DNA from 2 places in the Algoriphagus sp. UBA3586 genome. Region 2 is predicted to be linked to the other one. Evidence: riboswitches for the same ligand, from Rfam matches in the RefSeq annotation. Region 2 holds a riboswitch; the other holds the start of a gene.
What was found. Region 2 has a riboswitch for S-adenosylmethionine ahead of B2906_RS05925 (homocysteine S-methyltransferase family protein). Riboswitches for the same ligand answer to the same signal wherever they lie in the genome.
Positions count from the first base shown of each region.

Region 1 (4,217 bases), on a different contig from region 2:
AAGGGTAATTTTACTTCTCATAAATTTCAGATTGGTGGACAATGTATTTTGCTCTAAAATAAGATTAAAAAGAGAGCTACTCAGGAGAAAGTCGCTCATTCGTCTAATTTTTACAGGATCGGAGTTTAAGAGAGATTACCTTCCGCCCCACTTATCAAAATAATATTCGGATTAAAGCTATCCCAACTTCCCAACCCATCAAAAATTATTACTTTTGCAATGAAATCCTTATCAAAACTTCCTCCTTAAAACCAAGACTTCATGATATCTGAGGTAAAAATATTTGCAGGGTCCAACACTCAAAATCTCGCTGAAAAAATCGCCAAGAATTATGGTAAAAAACTGGGAGACATCACGCTCTCCAAATTTAGCGATGGGGAAATGTCCCCAAGCTTTAATGAGTCAATTCGAGGTTGTACCGTCTTTGTCATCCAAAGCACCACTCCTCCGAGCGATAATATCCTAGAGCTTTGTTTGATGATAGACGCTGCCAAAAGAGCAAGTGCTTACAAGGTGGTGGCAGTGATCCCTTACTTCGGGTATGCAAGGCAAGACAGAAAAGATAGGCCAAGAGTTTCTATTGCTGCCAAGTTGATTGCAAATATGCTTACCTCGGCTGGAGCTGACAGAATTGTGACTTGCGATCTGCATGCCGGTCAAATTCAGGGATTTTTTGATATACCATTGGATCATTTGAATGGATCAGCTATCTTTGCACCCTATTTGAGCATGCTCAACCTTCCGGATATGATTTTCGCAGCTCCGGATATGGGCGGTGTAGCCAGAGCAAGGGCTTATGCCAAGCATTTTGAAGTAGAAATGGTAGTCTGTGATAAGCACAGAAAAAGAGCCAACGAGATTGCCTCTATGCAGGTAATCGGGGATGTAGAAGGAAAGGATGTGATTTTGGTAGATGATTTGGTTGATACAGCGGGAACGCTTTGTAAGGCCGGAGAAATCATCATGGCAAAAGGAGCTAAATCTGTGAGAGCCATTGTAACACATGGTGTCCTGTCAGGAAAAGCTTATGAAAACATCGAGAATTCTGTTTTGGATGAATTGGTAATCACTGATACCATTCCTTTGAAGCAAAAATCATCCAAAATCAGAGTACTGACAGTAGCAGACCTATTCGCCAAAGCAATTCATGCAGTGACAGGTAATACTTCCATCAGTTCTTTATTTATCTAAGAACCAATTTTAAATAAAATACATATGAAAACGATTGAGATTATAGGGTTTAAAAGAGCAAATCTCGACAATCAAAGTTTGAATGAGATCAGAGAATCAGGTAACGTACCTTGTGTGGTTTACGGACCAGGTATCCCTGAGCAAATTCACTTCTACAGTCCGATTATCCTTTTCCGTGACTTGATTTACACTCCGGAAGTTCACTTGGTAGAGTTAAATATCGAAGGTACTATCGTAAAGGCAGTATTGAAAGATGCTCAATTCCACCCAGTAAGTGATGCATTGCTTCACGTAGACTTCATGGCTTACACTGAAGACAGAGATATCAAATTTGAAATCCCTGTGAAAGTTGTAGGAAGCTCTCCAGGCTTAGCGAAAGGGGGTAAATTGGAAATGAAAACCAGATCTTTGAAAGTAAAAGGTTTGGCAAACAACTTCCCTGATTTCATTGAAGTTGATATTTCCAACTTGGATCTTGGAAAATCATTCAAAGTGAGTGAATTGAAGCCAGAAGGATTTGAAATCCTTACCAGCCCAAATGTTTCTGTAGTTACCATCGGTATCCCAAGAGCATTGAGAGGCAAGAAAGGCGAAGAATAATTCATAGAGCATTTCTTAAAATCCTGCCCCTCAAAGGCAGGATTTTTTATTTTTAAGCCAAATTTGAATCATGAAATATCTAATAGTAGGCTTGGGCAACATAGGCCCTGAATATGAGCTGACTCGACATAATATTGGATTTCTGACAATAGATCGACTGGCGGATCAATACGATGCCAAATGGGAAAGTGGCCGGCTCGCATTTAAGTCCGAATTCAAACACAAAGGACGAACAATCCATCTTATCAAACCCACTACTTACATGAATCTCAGTGGTAAGGCAGTAAACTATTGGATGAAGGAGCTCTCAATTCCCAAAGAAAATATTCTGGTCTTAGTCGATGAGGTAGCGATTCCTTTTGGGAAACTCAGAATGAGAGCCAAAGGAAGTGCTGCAGGTCATAATGGTTTGAAAAATATTGAAGCTTTGACCGGAGGACAGGATTATCCTAGGCTTAGAATGGGTATAGGTGACGATTTCCCGAAAGGACGTCAGGCTGACTATGTGTTAGGCAAATTCAAGCAGGAAGAATTTGATCAACTTCCGGAAATCATGGATAAGGCCATTGACATGGTTTTGGGTTTTTGTACCATTGGAATAGCCCAAACTATGACCCAATACAATGATTGATTTTTTTATTTGGATTTGAATGCCCTACCCTATTTATTTGTAGCACTTCAGGCAACTGATTTATAAAGAAGAGGCGAGAGACTAGGCTCTGAGACCCTCTGGCAACCATCCCGATTAATTCAGGAAAGGTGCCAAATCCTACCCGAAGCGGGAACTATAAATTGGCATTAACTCATCCTTATTCCTTTTTAGTTCGAATCTGACTCGGGTAGATCTATCGGTTTACTGAAAAACCTTAAATCTATTTAGACTATGAGTCAACATTTCGAGACCAATTCCATCAGGATCAACCCTTCCAAGTCCAATCAAAAGGAACATTCCTCTCCTATTTATTTGACTTCCAGCTTTACTTTCGATTCTGCAGAGGAAGCAAGAGCAACATTTGCAGACGAAATTGAGGGCAATATTTACTCCAGATATGCCAACCCTAACTCCTCAGACTTGATTGAAAAAGTCTGCGCTGCTGAAGGCACGGAGGATGGAATAGCAACCGCTTCCGGGATGGCAGCCATGTTTGGAAGTATAGCATCACTTTTACAGCAAGGCGATCATGTGTTAGCTGCCCGATCTCTTTTTGGGTCAACCCACCAGTTATTGACGAGAGTGTTCCCGAAATGGGGAATTACCTCTACCTACGGAGATATCTCGGATTATTTGAATTGGGAAAAGCTTGTACAACCCAATACCAAAATGCTATTCATAGAAACTCCATCCAATCCAGGACTGGAGATTATTGACTTGGAATGGGCTGGAAATTTTGCTAAAGCACATAATCTAATTTTAGTAGTCGACAATTGTTTTGCAACTCCCTATCTCCAACAGCCAGCCAAGTGGGGGGCACATATAGTTACCCATTCAGCTACGAAGTATATAGATGGACAGGGAAGAGTTTTGGGAGGCCTAATACTTGGTACACAGGATTTAATCAAGGAGGTTCAATTTTTCACGCGTCACACTGGACCAGCCATATCTCCTTTCAATGCCTGGATACTATCCAAAAGCATGGAAACATTGGGAGTTAGAATGGATAGACATTGCAGCAATGCGCTAAAAGTTGCTAAATACTTTGAAGGTAATTCCCAACTCAATGCAGTAAAATACCCGTTCTTAAAATCTCATCCTCAATATGATTTGGCAGTAAAGCAAATGAGTCAAGGTGGAGGAATCATCACTTTAGACCTTAAGGGAGGAGGAGAAAGAGCCCAAGGCTTTATCGATGAACTGAAAATGATTTCAGTTACTGCCAATTTGGGAGACAGCAGAAGCATCATCACCCATCCTGCGTCTACCACCCACAGCAAGCTTTCGGAGGAGGAGAGAGAAAGAGTGGGTATAAGCAATGGATTGATTCGCCTTTCTGTTGGATTAGAGCATCACGAAGATATTATTGCTGATGTAGAAAGAGCCTTGGATCTTAGTAGAAAGTAAAAATAAAAAGGTTGTCTCTCGACAACCTTTTTACATATCTACCAGGTTGTATATTTGAGTTTAGGAAAAGCACGAATCACATCTGAAAGACTTATTTGACCTATTAACCTTCCATCCTTCAAAACAGGAAATCTTCTAATTTTTAGTTCTAAAAATTTTCCTGCAGCATCAAATAATGATAAATCAGGAGTTAGGGTAATCACATCTCGGGTCATATACTCACTTACCTTTCCGGGAAACCCAGGGGTATTGGTATATTTTCCTTTGATTATTTCCCGAAGACAGTCCACCTCAGATATAATTCCAACCAGAGCTCCAGACTCATCGACCACAGGCGCTCCGGAAATTTTTTTCTTAGTCAAAACTT
Region 1 covers NZ_DFMT01000031.1:19,126-23,342, forward strand. The annotation lists gene B2906_RS10310 (M14 family metallopeptidase) at 1-21, opposite strand, end outside; gene B2906_RS10315 (ribose-phosphate pyrophosphokinase) at 265-1,191, shown strand; gene B2906_RS10320 (50S ribosomal protein L25/general stress protein Ctc) at 1,216-1,791, shown strand; gene pth (aminoacyl-tRNA hydrolase) at 1,862-2,422, shown strand; SAM riboswitch class I at 2,480-2,585, shown strand; gene B2906_RS10330 (trans-sulfuration enzyme family protein) at 2,675-3,850, shown strand; gene B2906_RS10335 (CBS domain-containing protein) at 3,889-4,217, opposite strand, start outside.
Region 1: another riboswitch for S-adenosylmethionine. It lies ahead of B2906_RS10330 (trans-sulfuration enzyme family protein); the one in region 2 lies ahead of B2906_RS05925 (homocysteine S-methyltransferase family protein).

Region 2 (4,217 bases):
TTCTCTCACTCGGTCATTTCCTCTAAATGAAAAAGATACATTACTAACCCCGCCACTTACTTTTGCTCCGGGCAGATTTTCTTTGATCCATTTGGTAGCAAGGAAAAAGTCCAGGGCATTTTTTCTATGCTCTTCCATCCCTGTTGCAACCGGGAATATATTGGGATCAAAAATGATGTCCTGAGGATTAAATCGTACCCTATCCACCAAAATCCTATAACTCCGCTCACAAATCTGAATTCTCCTCTCATAGGTATCCGCCTGACCTTTTTCGTCGAATGCCATTACTACTACCGCGGCTCCAAATTTCTTGATGGTTTTGGCTTGATGGATGAATTCTTCCTCCCCGTTTTTGAGAGATATCGAATTTACAATTCCTTTGCCCTGAACGCACTTCAAACCAGCCAAAATGATACTCCACTTGGAACTGTCAATCATTATAGGAATTCGGCTGATTTCGGGTTCTGAAGCGATTAGGTTCAAAAACTTAACCATTGCCGCTTCTCCATCCAGCATTCCTTCATCCATACAAACGTCCAGAACCTGAGCTCCTCCACGTACCTGATCTAATGCTACCTCCAAGGCCTCATCATAATTCCCATTCAAAATCAAACGGGCAAATTTCTTGGAGCCTGTCACATTGGTTCTTTCTCCAATGTTGACAAAATTCAGGTTGGGTGTAAATACTAAAGGCTCAAGGCCTGATAATTTCAAATAGTCATTCATTGCCTGCTCCTCAATCTTCATTTTCCGCTAATTCCTTTTTTCCGATTTTTCTTGGCTCAAAACCATCCGCTAGTTTTGCCAATTCCCGGATATGGTCTGGGGTGGTTCCGCAGCAACCTCCCAAAATATTCAACATGCCTTCCTGCAAAAACTCTTTGACTTGTGCGGCCATCTCCTGTGCATTTTGATCATACGCACCAAATTCATTAGGCAAGCCCGCATTGGGATAGGCTGATACAAAAAATGGGGCTTTGTTTGCCAAAACTTTCAAATAAGGTCTTAACTCTTTGGCACCTAAAGCGCAGTTTAATCCTACTGAAAGTAGAGGAACATGCGATACGGAAATCAGAAAAGCCTCTGTAGTTTGCCCTGAAAGAGTTCTTCCTGAGGCATCGGTGATAGTTCCAGAGATCATGATAGGAATACCTCCCTCAAGCGGGTCTAATGGTATATTTCTTTCTTCAAACACCTCTTGAATTGCATACAGCGCTGCTTTTGCATTCAAAGTATCGAATATTGTTTCCACTAATAAAATATCTGAACCTCCGTCCAGTAATCCTCTCACTTGCTCGGCATAAGCTTCCGCCAGTTGATCAAAATTTATTGCCCTATATCCCGGATCATTCACGTCCGGAGAAATGGATGCGGTTCTATTGGTGGGGCCCATGGCTCCTGCTACAAATCTTGGTTTTTGAGGATTTTGAGAAGTAAATTCTTCAGCAACTTCTCTGGCTAATTTTGCAGATTGAAAATTGATCTCATATGCTAAATGGGATAAATCATAATCAGCCTGAGCTATACTGGTGCCTGAGAAAGTATTGGTCTCAATGATATCCGCTCCAACCCCAAGATATTCAGCATGAATTGCCTTGATAATATCTGGTCTACTAAGAGAAAGTAAATCATTATTTCCCTTTAGAGATTTTGGGTGGTTTTTGAGACTTTCGGTGCGGAAATCCTCTTCTGTTAACTGGTATCTTTGAATCATGGTACCCATAGCTCCATCAAGGATTAAGATCCTATCTTGAATTGCCTGAAGCAGGGTTTCCGTTCTATTTTGCATCATTCTATTAAGTTTAAAAAGCTAATCGAGCAAAACCACGGAGCAAAGTAAAAATACTTTTCCGCTCATCTTTTTCCGGCATTTCCGGAACGGGAGTTAGCACCTTGATTACAGGTTGCTAAGACGTCGTAGGGCCCTTCCCTCGGTCTTTCTCGATAAGCAACTCAAATGTACTAGCTATTTGGCAATAAAACACCGCTATCGTTGGATTTTTAAAACTTTTCGCCCTCTTTTTTTAAGATTCGGCAAGTGAAAATGCGATTACTCTAAAATTTAAGGTCTTACCCCTATTCCAAAAGTCAAATAAGGGGCTGACATGTAAGAAGCCATATCCAACTCACCTAGTCTATAATTTGCCAATGCAAGTTCATATCCGGCAGATGCGGTAAACACAAGGTCAACCAACTTCCTTTTGGTCATTGGAATTCCATACTCTAAAAACACTTCGGGTTTACCCATCAAACCAGAATTTCTCAAATACCCGTCAAACTTTCTCCGCTCAAATAATTCTGGAAAGTCCGGCTTATTTCTCTGCGCTAAGGTGTATCGTATATTTCCAAAGCCCAATCCGGCCAAAGCTCCAAATCCAAAATTTTTGTATTGAATAACTTTATATCCCAAATTTCCATACACTCTCAAACTGTTGAGAGAATGAGATTGTGTCTCGCTTGCACTACCATTCATGGCTAAGTTATAAACGTCTACTCCATAAAGCATGCGTTCGGATTCACCTTTAATCTTAATCCCCAAATTGGAAGGCCTGCCATCTAAGGGATCATAGCCAGCTTCTTCCAAAACCTCATTAAAAGTATCTGGACTTGTGAAATGAACCCCAGAAATCAGGTGAAGCCCAATTGAGGCATCTTTATAAAAGAAGTTTCTATCTGGAATGGAAATACCTGCTCCTAGTCTAAGAAATGCACCACTTTGAGCATTATCGAAAGACATCCCATTTAGCTCCCATTTTCCTTCAAATGGGCTAAATGCGTATCCTGCTTTCGCAATGATGGAAAGTGCTTCTCTCCTGCCGGGAAGATCAAAGTCGTAGGTCATATGGAAGCCTATTTCTGTTAAAAAGTTCCCATAGTATTTTGATCCTTTTTGGATATCATTTTCACGAATAATAAATCCCTGCTTTGGGTCAGCCAGAAACTCTTCCAAACTGGAAGGCCTTTCGGATGGAAGCATTTGAAAATTCAAATAACCCATACCCAAAGACATGTAGTGTATTAGCTGAAATTTGGATTCCTCGGTAAAAGCATATCCCACATTGAGTAAAACTCTGGAAGTCCGGTATCCCAATTTAAAGCCATCCAAATCACTGTTTGCACCACGATTGTGATAAAGCTCAAGTCCAATCACGAAATCATTTATTCTGCTTTGATAGCCTAATCCTAAGGTTCTATATCTATTTCTCAAGCCTGTTAAACCTCTATCTTCCAGCATTTGGTCAAATTGATTCAATTTGGCTCCACTGGTACCTACCACGGTATACATTGTGGTTCGCTTGGATAGAAGTTGCTGAGAAAAAGCATAGCCAGAACCAAAGAAGAAAACTATTGCAAAGCTTATTCTAAAAAAAAGGGACATGAGTAAGGAAAATTTCGGCTGTAAATAAATAACCCACAGCCTTTAGGCAAAATTAATGCTAAAGATGTCTTAGACCCTTTCTTTGGGACGAAGAAATTTCAACAATTTCTCGTAGAGATTTTCCGGAGTAAATGGTTTGGCCACATAGTCGTTTACACCTACTTCCAATAACTGTTCTTTTACTTCATGCAAAGATGTGGCAGTCAATGCAAGCATAGGAACTTTACTTTTTACCGGATCTGCCATAGACCTTATTTTCTTGGCAACTGTAAAGCCGTCATAAATTGGCATTTGCAAATCCAATAAAATTAAATCAAAATGTTCCTTCTCAAAAAATTCCAGAGCCTCTTGCCCATCAGAAGCCACAACCACATTTCCGGTATTCCATTTTTTCAAAAATTTCTGGATCAAAATCTGGTTGACCATGTTGTCTTCCGCAACTAGTATAGAAGCCCCCATCAGAGATTTGATTTGAGGCTTATCCTCAGCTGAACCATTGTTCGCCCTCTCTTCAAAAGGCTTCAAGTGAATCACAAATTCAAAGACACTTCCACCACCTAGATTTGGAGAATAGGTAATATCCCCTTGATATAATTCCACCAGGCGTTTTACAATAGCCAATCCCAAGCCTGTGCCTCCATACTTTCTAGTAGTCTCTGAAGAGGCCTGTGTAAATGCTTCGAAAATAGTGGAGACCTTTTCTTCTGGAATTCCAATTCCAGTATCCTCAAATCTAAATTTGACTATGGCTTTTCCTTCTATATCGATTCCCTCGGATTTGAGAATTATTTTTACACCTCCTTTTTCGGTGAATTTAATCGCATTGGAAACTAGGTTA
Region 2 covers NZ_DFMT01000016.1:301,226-305,442, forward strand. The annotation lists gene metH (methionine synthase) at 1-747, opposite strand, end outside; gene B2906_RS05925 (homocysteine S-methyltransferase family protein) at 737-1,789, opposite strand; SAM riboswitch class I at 1,852-1,951, opposite strand; gene B2906_RS05930 (hypothetical protein) at 2,063-3,379, opposite strand; gene B2906_RS05935 (PAS domain S-box protein) at 3,449-4,217, opposite strand, start outside.